Indioceanicola profundi: one gene and its partners. The protein of the gene in region 2 interacts with the protein of the main gene of each other region in a pairwise test. Links are inferred from orthologs where the notes say so. Each region holds a gene or a part of one and is shown on either strand. Other genes may lie near its edges.

The links. The genes of interacting proteins can lie anywhere in the genome.
Region 1: the proteins of secA (region 2) and secB interact in binary tests that used the Escherichia coli proteins (3 or more experiments, as listed by UniProt). The link is inferred for Indioceanicola profundi from one-to-one orthologs.
Region 3: the proteins of secA (region 2) and secG interact in binary tests that used the Escherichia coli proteins (3 or more experiments, as listed by UniProt). The link is inferred for Indioceanicola profundi from one-to-one orthologs.

What each region holds. Positions count from the first base shown.
Region 1 is NZ_CP030126.1:2,998,218-3,001,018, reverse strand. It holds secB (protein-export chaperone SecB), read left to right. Parts: upstream 1-1,034; coding sequence 1,035-1,568; downstream 1,569-2,801. Other genes in the region: trpS (tryptophan--tRNA ligase), read right to left, coding at 2,250-2,801; DOL89_RS14345 (pyroglutamyl-peptidase I family protein), read right to left, coding at 1,624-2,250; metZ (O-succinylhomoserine sulfhydrylase), read right to left, coding at 1-690. UniProt on the Escherichia coli protein: One of the proteins required for the normal export of some preproteins out of the cell cytoplasm. It is a molecular chaperone that binds to a subset of precursor proteins, maintaining them in a translocation-competent state.
Region 2 is NZ_CP030126.1:3,308,196-3,314,749, reverse strand. What follows is about bases 2,246-5,558. They hold secA (preprotein translocase subunit SecA), read right to left. Parts: upstream 5,221-5,558; coding sequence 2,446-5,220; downstream 2,246-2,445. Other genes in these bases: DOL89_RS15840 (Crp/Fnr family transcriptional regulator), read left to right, coding at 2,246-2,373. Outside these bases: DOL89_RS15850 (acetyl-CoA carboxylase carboxyltransferase subunit alpha), read left to right, coding at 1-939; DOL89_RS15845 (response regulator), read right to left, coding at 932-1,291; more of DOL89_RS15840, read left to right, coding at 1,615-2,245; DOL89_RS15830 (peptidylprolyl isomerase), read left to right, coding at 5,591-6,517. UniProt on the Escherichia coli protein: Required for protein export, interacts with the SecYEG preprotein conducting channel.
Region 3 is NZ_CP030126.1:1,367,714-1,370,465, forward strand. It holds secG (preprotein translocase subunit SecG), read right to left. Parts: upstream 1,667-2,752; coding sequence 1,334-1,666; downstream 1-1,333. Other genes in the region: DOL89_RS06490 (CTP synthase), read right to left, coding at 1-1,224; tpiA (triose-phosphate isomerase), read right to left, coding at 1,827-2,582. UniProt on the Escherichia coli protein: Subunit of the protein translocation channel SecYEG. Overexpression of some hybrid proteins has been thought to jam the protein secretion apparatus resulting in cell death; while this may be true it also results in FtsH-mediated degradation of SecY.

The DNA of each region.
Region 1 (2,801 bases), 310 kb from region 2 along the record:
GATGGCCCCGCCCAGGCAGCGGCCCTGGCCGTCGATATGCTTGGTGGCGGAATAGACGGTAACGTCCACCCCCAGCGGCTTCAGGCGCTGCAGCACCGGGGTGGCGAACACATTGTCCACGACCACCTTGGCCCCGGCCGCCTTGGCCAGCTTCACCACCGTCTTCAGATCCACCACGTCCAGGCAGGGATTGCTGGGGCTTTCCAGAAAGACCATGTCGGCCGGCCTGGACAGCGCCTCGGCCCACTGGGCGTTGTCGGTCCCGTCCACCAGCACCGTTTCGATACCGAAACGGGGCGCGATCTCCTTGACGATGTAGAGGCAGGAGCCGAACAGGGCGCGGCTGGCGACGATCCGGTCGCCGGCCTTCAACTGGCCCATCACCGCGGCGAACACGGCGGCCATGCCGCTGGCCGTGCCGAAGCAGCGCTCATACCCCTCATAGGCGGCCAGCCTGTCCTCGAACATGGCCACGGTGGGATTGCGGAAGCGGCTGTAGACGAAGCGCGATCCCTCGTTCGCGAAGGCGTTCTCCGCCTCCTCCGCGCTGTCATAGACGAAGCCGGAGGTGAGGAACATCGCCTCCGACGTTTCCTCGAACCCGCTGCGGCGGGTTCCGCCATGCACCATCAGGGTGCGCGGCCGGCAATCCTCGGGAAGGGTATCGGGCTGGGGGAGCTTGGTCGTCATCGCCGTATCCACTGGTGAAACGGGCCGACCGTCAGGATCGAGGCCCATCGCTGCGCGGTGCGCGGCTGGATCGGCTTCAACCTTTTAGCAGCTTGTTTATCGTGGCCTGCAATCCGGTCGCCCAAATCACCACGCCGCGATAGACAAGCCCTCCAACCCCCGTCTGTCAAGCCGTGCTCTCGCATGCGTGGGGCGCGCGCGAGTACGGACCCGGTAGGGAAAGCTCGGCGGCGGTTGCGGCAAGGGGCTATCCGTGCTAGTCCCGCCCGGCCATTTGGGCCGGTTCCAGCGGTGCCGATCGTCGGGCCGGCCGGCCATCCGGGGCATTGAAGGAGTTCGAGGACATGAGCGACGAGACCAACAGCAACGACCTCCCCGCCGGCGGCCAGGACCAGGGGCAGCAGGCCGGCCCGCGCGCCGTGTCGGTCGTCGTCAATGCCCAGTACCTGAAGGACCTGTCCTTCGAGAACCCGAACGCCCCCCAGAGCCTGGTCGGCGGCGGACAGCAGCCGCCGAAGATCGAGATGGCGGTGGACGTGCAGGCCCGCGGCCTGGGTGAGAATGTGGCCGAGGTGGCGCTGACCCTGCGCGCCGAGGCGACCCAGAGCGAGCGCACCGCCTTCATCGCCGAGGTGGTCTATGCCGGCGTCCTCTCCATCCCGCCGCTGCCGCCGGAGCAGGCCAAGGCCCTGCTGCTGATCGAGGGGCCGCGCCTGCTGTTCCCGTTCGCCCGTCAGATCCTGGCCACGGTGGTGCAGCAGGGCGGCTTCCCGCCGCTGATGCTCCAGCCCATCGACTTTGTGGACGTCTACCGCCGCCAGACGCTCGGGCCCCAGGCCCAGCCGACAGCCAACGACGCCCCGCAGGGCACCGCCTGATCCAGGCCTGATTGGCGGATGTGGAAAGGCCGGGGGCATTTGCCTCCGGCCTTTTTCATGCGCTCCTGGCGCTGTCCACGACGGTCTCGACCACCAGCCGGGCCGCCTGCTCGATCCCTTCCAGCGGCCAGCCGGTGCGGCGGCCGCGGTCGGCCGGGGTCAGCAGGTCGGGGGTGGGGGGCACATGGATGAAGCCGGCGGGGATATCCAGCCCCTGCGTCTCCAGCCAGTGCCGCACCCGGAAGAACAGGTGATTGCAGACATAGCCGCCGGCATCCCGCGACGGCTTTGCCGTCAGTCCGGCCGAGTTCAGCCGGTCCAGGATCAGGTCCACCGGCAGGCTGGACCAGTAGCCCATCGGTCCGTCCGCCACGATGGGCCGGTTCCGGCGCACGGCGCCCTCACTGTCCGGACTGGCGGCATCGTCCAGGTTCAGGGCCAGCCGTTCCAGCCGGACCTCGTCATAGGAATAGGCCAGCCCGAACAGCAGCACGGCGTCCGGCCGCACGGCCTGGAACGCCTCCACGAAGGCGTCGGCCGCCCGGTCGAAGGCCACGGGCAGCTTCACCCCGTGGATGCGCGCTCCCGCCACCTCCGCCCCGTCCAGCCGCTCGGCCAGCAGGGCGGTGGGATTGGCGGCGTGGGTCAGGAAGGGTTCGAAGCCGGTCAGCAGGATGCGCATCACGGCCGCAGCAGCCCGACGATGTCCTTGATGGCATCCATGTTCTTCGCGGCGATCTCGTTGGCGCGGTCGGAACCCTTCTTCAGGATGCGGTCGATCTCCGCCTTGTCGGACAGCAGCCGGTTCATCTCCGCCGAGATCGGGGACAGCTTCGACACCGCCACATCCACCAGCGCCCCCTTGAAGGCGGAGAACTGGGAACCGGCATGCTGGGCCAGCACCTGCGCCCGGCTGCTGTCGGTCAGGGCCGCGTAGATGGTGACCAGATTGTCGGCCTCCGGCCGCTTCTCCAGATCCTCCACCGTCTCCGGCAGCGGCTCCGGATCGGTCTTGGCCTTGCGGACCTTCAGGGCAATGGTGTCGGCGTCGTCGGTCAGGTTGATGCGGCTGTAATCGCTCTCATCCGACTTGGACATCTTCTTGGTGCCGTCGCGCAGGCTCATGATGCGGGTGGCCTCGCCCATGATCTGCGGTTCCGGCTGGGGGAAGAACTCCACCCCGTAATACCGGTTGAAGGCGCCGGCGATGTCGCGGGCCAGCTCCAGGTGCTG
Region 2 (6,554 bases):
TTCGAGAAGCCGATCGCCGAACTCGAAGGCAAGATCGAGGAGCTCCGCCACCTGTCCGACGGCGGCGACCTGAACATCGCCGACGAGGTCAAAAAGCTTCAGGATAAGGTGGAGAAGCAGCTCCGCGCCACCTACGCCAAGCTGACCCCGGCCCAGAAGGTCCAGGTGGCCCGCCACCCGAACCGGCCGCACTGCCTGGACTATATCCGCGCCCTGATCACCGACTTCACCCCGCTGGCCGGCGACCGGCTGTTCGCGGAGGATCGCGCCATCGTCGGCGGTCTCGGCCGGTTCAAGGGCCGCTCCTGCGTCGTCATCGGCCAGGAGAAGGGCAACGACACCGAAAGCCGGGTGCGGCACAATTTCGGCATGGCCAAGCCCGAGGGCTACCGCAAGGCCCAGCGGCTGTTGCAGATGGCCGACCGCTTCGGCCTGCCGGTCATCACGCTGGTGGACACCGCCGGCGCCTTCCCCGGCGTCAGCGCGGAGGAGCGCGGGCAGGCGGAAGCCATCGCCAAGAGCATCGAGACCTGCCTGCGCGTGAAGGTGCCCATCGTCTCCGCCGTGATCGGCGAGGGCGGGTCCGGCGGGGCCATCGCCATCGCCACCGCCGACCGGGTCATGATGCTGGAGCACGCGATCTATTCGGTCATCAGCCCCGAGGGCTGCGCCTCCATCCTCTGGCGCTCCGCCGCCAATGCCGCCGACGCGGCCCAGGCCCTGCGGCTGACCGCCCAGGACCTGAAGGAGCTGGGCGTTATTGACCGCATCGTGAACGAGCCCATCGGCGGCGCCCACCGCCAGCGGGAAGAGACCATGCAGCATCTCGGCAATGCCATCGAGGATGCGCTGGAAAGCCTGCGCGGACAGGACGGCGCGACGTTGCGCCTGAATCGCCGCCAGAAGTTCCTGGATATGGGCCAGAAGGGCCTCAGCTAGGCTCCGCTCCGCCGACGGGGGGAAGCAGGGCGGCGATGGCCGTGGCCAGCTCCTCCTGCCGGAAGGGCTTCTGCAGGATCGGCGCGCCCAGACGCGCCAGCGTGGTCCGGTCGAATCCGGACATCAGCAGGAACGGAATGCCGCCCTCCCGCAGGGCGGCGGCCAGATCGTCCGTCGTGCCGTCCCGCAGACGGTAATCCACCAACGCCACATCCATCGCGCGCCCGGCCGTCAGCCGCAGCGCTTCCGCGACAGTGGCGACCGGGCCGACTACTTGGTAGCCCAACTCCTCCAGCATCATCGCCAGGGACTGGGCGATGATCGCCTCATCCTCGGCGACAAGAATCCGCATGTTGTCTGTTCCCGCCTGTGGGCTGCCCAGGCACGGGCGCCTTCCGTCAGGCTGCCGGGAACTTGGGGCAGTCGTCGGCCGGACGCACCAACATTGGTTAATCGCTGCCCCGATATCCAGCACCTGTGACGGGATTGTCGCATCCCACGGTTTCAGAGGAAGCAGGTCTGACAAGCATGCCGATGTTTATCACAGGCCAGAGATGAACCTCCCCTGCCCAGAGACTGTTAAGGTAAGCGTAACCCGTTCGATCAGCTTTCCATGATATCGGAGTGACGGCGGTTCCGTGTGCCAGTCATCCGGGCCGACCTGGAGAATGTCCGATGCCGCAGACATCTTTGCCGCTCTTCAAGCGCCTTGCCGCGCACGTCGATTTTACTGCGCCCGAGCGGCGCGCGATCGAGGTGTTCAGCCGAGAGCGGCGGAAGGTCCCGGCGAAGACCGACTTCGTGAAGCAGGGGGAAAGGTTCGACCGCGTCGGCATCCTTCACCGCGGCTGGGCCATTCGGGCAAAGGCGCTGCCCGATGGACGCCGGGCGATCCTGAACTTCATGCTGCCCGGCGACCTCTGCTGCATGTACTGCCCGCTGGTCGAGGTGGCGGAATATTCCGTGACCACGGTGACGGAGGCGGAATTCTCCGCCGTGGACTACCAGCAGGCCGCCAGGGTATTCCGCCAGTTCCCCCGCGTCGGCGCTGCCTTCGGCTGGCTGGCGGCCCAGGACGATGCCGCGACGCTGGAGCGGGCGAGCTGTCTTGGCCAGCGCACGGCTTATGAGCGGATGGCGCACATGCTGCTGGAATTCCGCTATCGCCTGCTGCCCATCGGGCTGGTGCAGGAGAACTCCTTCCACATGCCGCTGACGCAGGAGCTTCTGGCCGATTCGCTGGGCATGAGCCAGGTCCACGCCAACCGCATCCTGCGCCGGCTCAAGCAGGAGCGGCTGCTGGATGTGGAGGGCGCCACAGTCAGGCTGCTGGATGTGGATCGGCTACAGGAGGTGGCCGCCTTCGACCACCTGTACCTCCACCAGCGCAGCATCAGCGACAGCGCGATGGAGCGGCTGGCCCGGTCGGCCTGAAGCGGCTGGCAATCATGAAAAAGGGCGGCTCCGGTGGGAGCCGCCCTTTTCAGTTTCACATCCGGAAGCCGGTCAGTCCGGCTTGCCGTGGCACTGCTTGTACTTCTTGCCGCTGCCGCAGGGGCAAGGGGCATTGCGCGGGGTGTCGCGCCAGGTCTCCGGATCGGTCAGATCCTTGACCTCGCCCACCGGCATGGCGCCGGCCCCATAGGCCGCCGGCATGGCGCGGCGCTGCATTCCGGCTGGCAGCGGCTCGCCCGGCGGGGGCAACGCGCCGCTGCCCGCGGCGGCCTCGCCATGGGCGGCCAGGGCCGGATCGTTGCGGGTCATCTCCGCCTCTGCTGGCATGCGGGGCATGGGCATCGGCTCCGGCTGGCGGATCTGTACATGCATCAGCACGCTGACCACCTGCTCCCGCAAGCTGGAAAGCATCTGCTCGAACAGGGTGAAGGCTTCGCGCTTGTACTCGTTCAGCGGATCGCGCTGGGCGTAGGCGCGCAGATTGATGCCCTGGCGCAGATGGTCCAGATTCAGCAGGTGGTCCTTCCAGACCTGGTCCAGGATCTGAAGCAGCAGGGACTTCTCCACCGACCGCATCAGCTCGGCCCCGAAGGCGGCCTCCTTGGCGGCCATCTTGTCCTCGGCGATCTTCTGCAGCCGCTCCTCGATCTCGGCGTCCGCAATGCCCTCTTCCTTGGCCCATTCGCGTACCGGCAGATCCTCGCCGATGATGCGCAGGCACTCCTCGTGCAGCAGATCGACATTCCACTGCTCGGCATAGGCGTTGGGCGGGATGCATTTGGCGACGATGGAGGAGATGACCTCGCGCCGGAACTCGACGATCTCCTCGCTGATGTCCTCCGCGTCCATGACCTCGCGGCGCTGCTCATAAATGACCTTGCGCTGGTCATTCATGACGTTGTCGTACTTCAGCAGGTTCTTGCGGATGTCGAAATTGTGCGCCTCGACCCGCTGCTGCGCCTTTTCCAGGGCCTTGTTGATCCAGGGGTGGATGATCGCCTCCCCCTCCTGGAGGCCCAGCTTCTGCAGCATGCCGTCAAGGCGCTGGCTGCCGAAGATGCGCATCAGGTCGTCGTCCAGCGACAGGAAGAACTTGGACGCGCCCGGATCGCCCTGGCGACCGGAACGGCCGCGGAGCTGGTTGTCGATGCGGCGGCTCTCATGTCGCTCGGTGCCGATGACGTAGAGGCCGCCAGCCTTCAGCACCAGCTCCTTGGCCTCCGCAACCTCGGCCCGGATCTGCTCGGCCCGGCGCTCCCGCTCGGCCGGGTCGGCGACATCGGCCAGCTCGTGCTCGATGCGCATGTCCTCGTTGCCGCCGAGTTTGATGTCGGTGCCGCGGCCGGCCATGTTGGTGGCGATGGTCACCGCGCCCGGACGGCCGGCCTGGGAGACGATATAGGCCTCCTGCTCGTGGTAGCGGGCGTTCAGGACGTTGTGCGGGATCTTCTTCTTCTTTAGGAAGTCGGACAGAATTTCCGACTTCTCGATGCTGACCGTGCCGACCAGGACCGGCTGCTGCCGCTCCCGGCACTCTTCGATCAGCTTGACGATGGCCTCGTACTTCTCGGTCGCGGTGCGATAGACCTCGTCATCATGGTCCTTGCGCGCCACAGCCACATTGGTGGGCACGTCCACCACGGTCAGGCCGTAAATCTCGGCGAACTCGCCCTCTTCCGTCATGGCCGTGCCGGTCATGCCGGCCAGCTTGGGATAGAGGCGGAAATAGTTCTGGAAGGTGATGGAGGCCAGCGTCTGGTTCTCACGCTGGATGGTCACGCCTTCCTTGGCCTCCAGCGCCTGGTGCAGGCCCTCGGAGTAGCGGCGCCCTTCCATCATGCGGCCGGTGAACTCGTCGATGATGATGACCTTGTCATCCTTGACGATGTAGTCCACGTCGCGGGTGAACAGCTTGTGGGCGCGCAGGGCCTGGTTGGTGTGGTGCACCAGGGCGACATTCTGGATGTCGTACATGTCGCCGGACTTCAGCAGACCCATCTGCTGAAGCACCTGGGCCACCCTCTCCTGCCCGGCCTCGGTCAGGGAGACGGCCTTGGCCTTCTCGTCCTTCTCGTAATCCTCCTCCGTCAGGTGGGCCATCACCTTGTTGACGGCGATGTACAGCTCCGAGCTGTCGGTGGAGGGACCGGAGATGATCAGCGGGGTGCGCGCCTCGTCGATCAGGATCGAGTCCACCTCGTCCACGATGGCGAAGTTGAAGTCGCGCTGGACCATGTCGGCCCGGCGGTACTTCATGTTGTCGCGCAGATAATCGAAGCCGAACTCGTTGTTGGTGCCGTAGGTGATGTCCGCGGCATAGGCCTGCCGGCGCTCCTCATCGTCCTTGCCATGGACGATGGTGCCCCAGCTCAGCCCCAGGAAGTTATAGAGCCGGCCCATCCAGGCGGCGTCGCGCTGGGCCAGATAGTCGTTCACCGTCACCACATGGACGCCCTTGCCCTGCAGCGCGTTCAGATAGACCGGCAGCGTCGCCACCAGGGTCTTGCCCTCGCCGGTACGCATCTCGGAGATCCTGCCGCTGTGCAGGACCATGCCGCCGATGAGCTGCACGTCGAAGGGCCGCATGCCCAGCACCCGCTTCGCCGCCTCGCGCACGGTGGCGAAGGCGTCGGGCATGATGTCGTCCAGCGTCTCCCCCTTCTCCAGCCGCTCCCGCAGCCAGTCGGTGCGCATCTGCAACTCGGCATCGGACAGGCCGACCAGCTTCGGCTCCAGCGCGTTGATCGCGTCGACCTGCTTGCGGAAGCTCCGCACGACACGGTCGTTCGCGCTGCCGAAAAGCTTGCGGGCAATTGCACCGAACATGAATGAAGACCTCAGACGACGATGAACGCGATCGGCCGGGCGTCCCCGGCCGGGGATGGTGCGGTGCCGGTCCAGGCAGCACCTCCGCACCCGATGCGCAATCACATGGGGATGGCGGGCGCCGCGGTCAACGCGGGGACGGCCCGGGAAGCGGCCGCTCGGACGGCGCGCGACCATACCATGATCCCGCCATTTTCCAATTGTCTTGTCGGGTAGGCGTCCCCGGCTGCCGGAGGGGAGCCTTGCCCGGCGCGGCAACCCGTGCTTTAAGGCGGATGGCCGCCTTGCACCCGGGGCCGCGGGCCCCATATGGCCGCCCAAACCGGGAACGGACGAAGCCCGATCGGAACCCCGTAGAGGAAACCCTGGAATGTTCGTGAAGTCCATGCGCGCCACCCTTCTGGCCGCTTCGCTCGCCTCGGCATCGGCGCTGGCGCTGAGCCCGGCCGTCGCCCAGACCACCCCGGCCCCGGCCCAGACGGAGGGCGAGGACCCGGTCGTGGCCCGCGTCAACGGCAAGGAGATCAAGCGGTCGGCCGTGCTGGAGGCGTTGCAGGGCCTGGGGCCGCAGGCGCAGCAGGTTCCGCTGCAGGCGATCTATCCCCAGCTCCTGGAGAACATGATCGCCGGCGAGCTGCTGGAAGCGCAGGGTTACAAGCAGAAGCTCCAGGACACCGCCGAGGTGAAGGAAGCCGTCAAGGCGGCGGAAGAGGAATATGTCCAGCAGGCCTATCTGCGCCGCGCCGTCGACGCCAAGCTGACGGACGAGCTTGTGCGCCAGCGGTACGAGAAGTGGGCCAAGGAGACCGTGCCCGAGGAGGAGGTCCGCGCCCGCCATATCCTGGTGGAGACCAGGGAAGAGGCCGACGCCATCATCAAGAAGCTGAATGGCGGCGCCAAGTTCGAGGAGCTGGCGGCTGAGCAGAAGATCGACACCGCCTCCGCCCAGAACCAGGGCGATCTCGGCTACTTCACCAAGGACATGATGGTGGAGCCCTTCGCCAACGCCGCCTTCGCCATGAAGCCGGGCGAGGTGACGAAGGAGCCGGTGGAGACCCAGTTCGGCTGGCACGTGATCAAGGTGGAGGACAAGCGCAAGCAGGAGCTGCCCAGCTTCGAGCAGGTGCAGCCGCGCTTCCGCCAGGCCGTGGCCCAGGAGATCGCCCAGGAGGTGATCACCGAGCTGCGCAAGGGCGCAAAGATCGAGACCTTCAACATCGATGGCACCCCGATCCCGACCACCACCGGCGCCGACACCGGTGCAGCCGGCGGCGAGGCAGCCAAGCCGAAGAAGTAAGCACCCGGTCCCATTGGCAGAAAAGAGGGGCGGTCCG
Region 3 (2,752 bases), 1.9 Mb from region 2 along the record:
GGGCTTGCCGAACTCGCTGGAGCCGGCATGGTCCAGGCCGGCCAGATGTCGGCTGGCCTCGATCACTGCCATCTGCATGCCGAAGCAGATGCCGAAATAGGGAATCTTGTGCTCACGCGCGAACTGGGCGGCCTTGATCTTCCCCTCCGTCCCGCGCTCGCCGAAGCCGCCCGGAACAAGGATGCCGTCGACCTCTTCCAGCCGCTGGATCGCCTGCCCGCTCTCAAAGATTTCGGCATCGATCCAGTCGAGCTTGACCTTCACATTGTTGGCGATAGCGCCGTGGGTCAGCGCTTCGCCCAGCGACTTGTAGGCATCGAGCAGGCTCGTGTACTTGCCGACCACGGCGATCGTGACCTCGCCCTCCGGATGGCGGACGCGGCGGACGATCTCTTCCCAGCGGGAGAGATCGGGTTCGCCCTGCACCGGCAGGCCGAAGGCCTTCAGCACCTGATCGTCGAAACCCTGCTCGTGATAGCTGATCGGCACCTGATAGATAGTGTCCACATCCAGGGCGGCGATCACGCGCTCCTTCTGGATGTTGCAGAACAGGGCGATCTTACGGCGCTCATTGTCCGGGATTTCCCGGTCGGCTCGGCAGAGCAGCATCTGGGGCTGGATACCGACGGACAGCAGCTCCTTCACGGAGTGCTGGGTCGGTTTGGTCTTCAGTTCGCCCGCAGCCGGGATGTAGGGCAGCAGGGTGACGTGAACGAACAGGGCTCGCTCATGCCCCACCTCGTTCCCGAACTGGCGGATGGCCTCCAGGAAGGGAAGCGATTCGATATCGCCCACCGTGCCGCCCACCTCGCAGAGGACGAAATCCTCGTCCGTCAGGTCGGCCTGGATGAATTCCTTGATAGCGTCCGTGATGTGCGGAATCACCTGCACGGTGCCGCCCAGATACTCGCCCCGGCGTTCCTTCGCGATCACGGTGGAGTAAATCCGACCGGTGGTCACGTTGTCCGACTGCCGGGTGTGAACGCCGGTGAAGCGCTCATAATGGCCCAGATCCAGGTCAGTCTCCGCACCGTCATCGGTGACGAAGACCTCACCGTGCTGATACGGGCTCATCGTGCCGGGATCGACGTTCAGGTACGGGTCCAGCTTGCGCAGGCGGACTTTATAGCCGCGGGCCTGCAGCAAGGCCCCGAGCGCGGCGGAAGCCAGCCCCTTGCCCAGGGAAGAAACCACGCCGCCGGTGATGAAGATGAAGCGCGTCATGGAAGCCCAGTCTATCCGAATCGAGAAACCCGGGCCAGACTTCTGCCGGCCCCCCAAAAAGAAGAGGCGGCTCGAGCGCCGCCTCTGACGTGTATTGCCGCCCTACGACTCATTCCCCGACGGGGACCGAGGGTTCGGCCGGCGCCGGAGCGGGCGCCTCCGAAGGCGCTTCCGGCGCGGCGGCGGGCACTCGATCAAAGATCGAATCCGTGCGCGACGCGTTGCCGGCCAGAATCGCAAGGATCAGGCTGGTGGCGAAGAAAGCTGCGGCCAGGAGAGCGGTGGCGCGGGTCAGCAGATTGGCGCTTCCGCGGGTGGTCATCATGCCGCCCATGTTGCCGCCGCCCATGCCGAGACCGCCGCCTTCGGACTTCTGGATGAGAACCACACCGACCAGCGCCATGGCGATCAGCAGGTGGATGACCAGAACCACCGTTTCCATACCCGTTCCCTCGAAAGACCCGTTCAACCGCCCGTCATCCGGGCATCAAGCCAACATGTTCCTGCGAACACGCATAGGAACCGGCTGCCTCTCGGGGCAACCGGCCCTGTCACAAATCATGTCGTCGGGCGGGTTGTTTACCCGCTCAGCGCGCCGGATGCTAGCGACAAGATGCAGCAATGCCCCAGAAGTCTTCATCCTTCAGGCTGGCGCCGCCGACCAGCGCCCCGTCCACATCGTCAATCGCCAGAATTTCAGCCGCGTTGCCCGGCTTCACCGACCCGCCGTATAAAATGCGCACGCCGTCGGCGCTTGCAACGAGCCCGGACAGGCTGGTGCGGATATTGGCGTGCATGGCGGCTATGTCCGCATTGGTCGGCGTACGGCCTGTACCGATTGCCCAGACCGGCTCATAGGCGATGACGGTATTCTCCGCCGTGGCTCCGTCCGGGATGGAGCCCTTGAGCTGTCCCGTGACGACGGACTCGGCCTCGCCCGCATCACGCTGCCCCTCGGTCTCGCCGACACAGACAATGGCGATCAGGCCGGCTTTGTGAGCTGCTGCAGCCTTTGCGCGGACCGTTGCGTCGCTTTCGCCGTGGTCCTGCCGGCGTTCGGAGTGGCCGACGATGACATAGCGACACCCCAGATCGGCCAGCATGGCGGCGCTAATGTCGCCGGTATGGGCGCCCTTCTCCGCCGCATGGCAGTCCTGGCCGCCGAGCGCCAGGATTGAACCTTCGAGGACCTGCCCCACAGGCGCGATCAGCGTAGCGGGCGGACAGATCAGCATGTCGAATCGCGCCGTGTCGGCTTTTTTCAGCCGCTGAACCAGGGCTGCGGCCAAAGCCGTCCCGTCGGCGCGGAGGCCGTTCATCTTCCAGTTTCCGGCGATCAGTGGGCGCCGCGCTGCCATTCCGTTCCTCCTCATCGTCCTTATCGATTATTCCTGCGCATTCCGCGCATCCCTTACCAGCCGCAGGGCTGGAATTCCACCCGCACCGCTCCTATACCGGGTGTGGCTTGCCGCACCGGCAGGCCGCTTCTATGATGCGCCGCTTTCGGCGGACCCGATGCGTCTGGCTT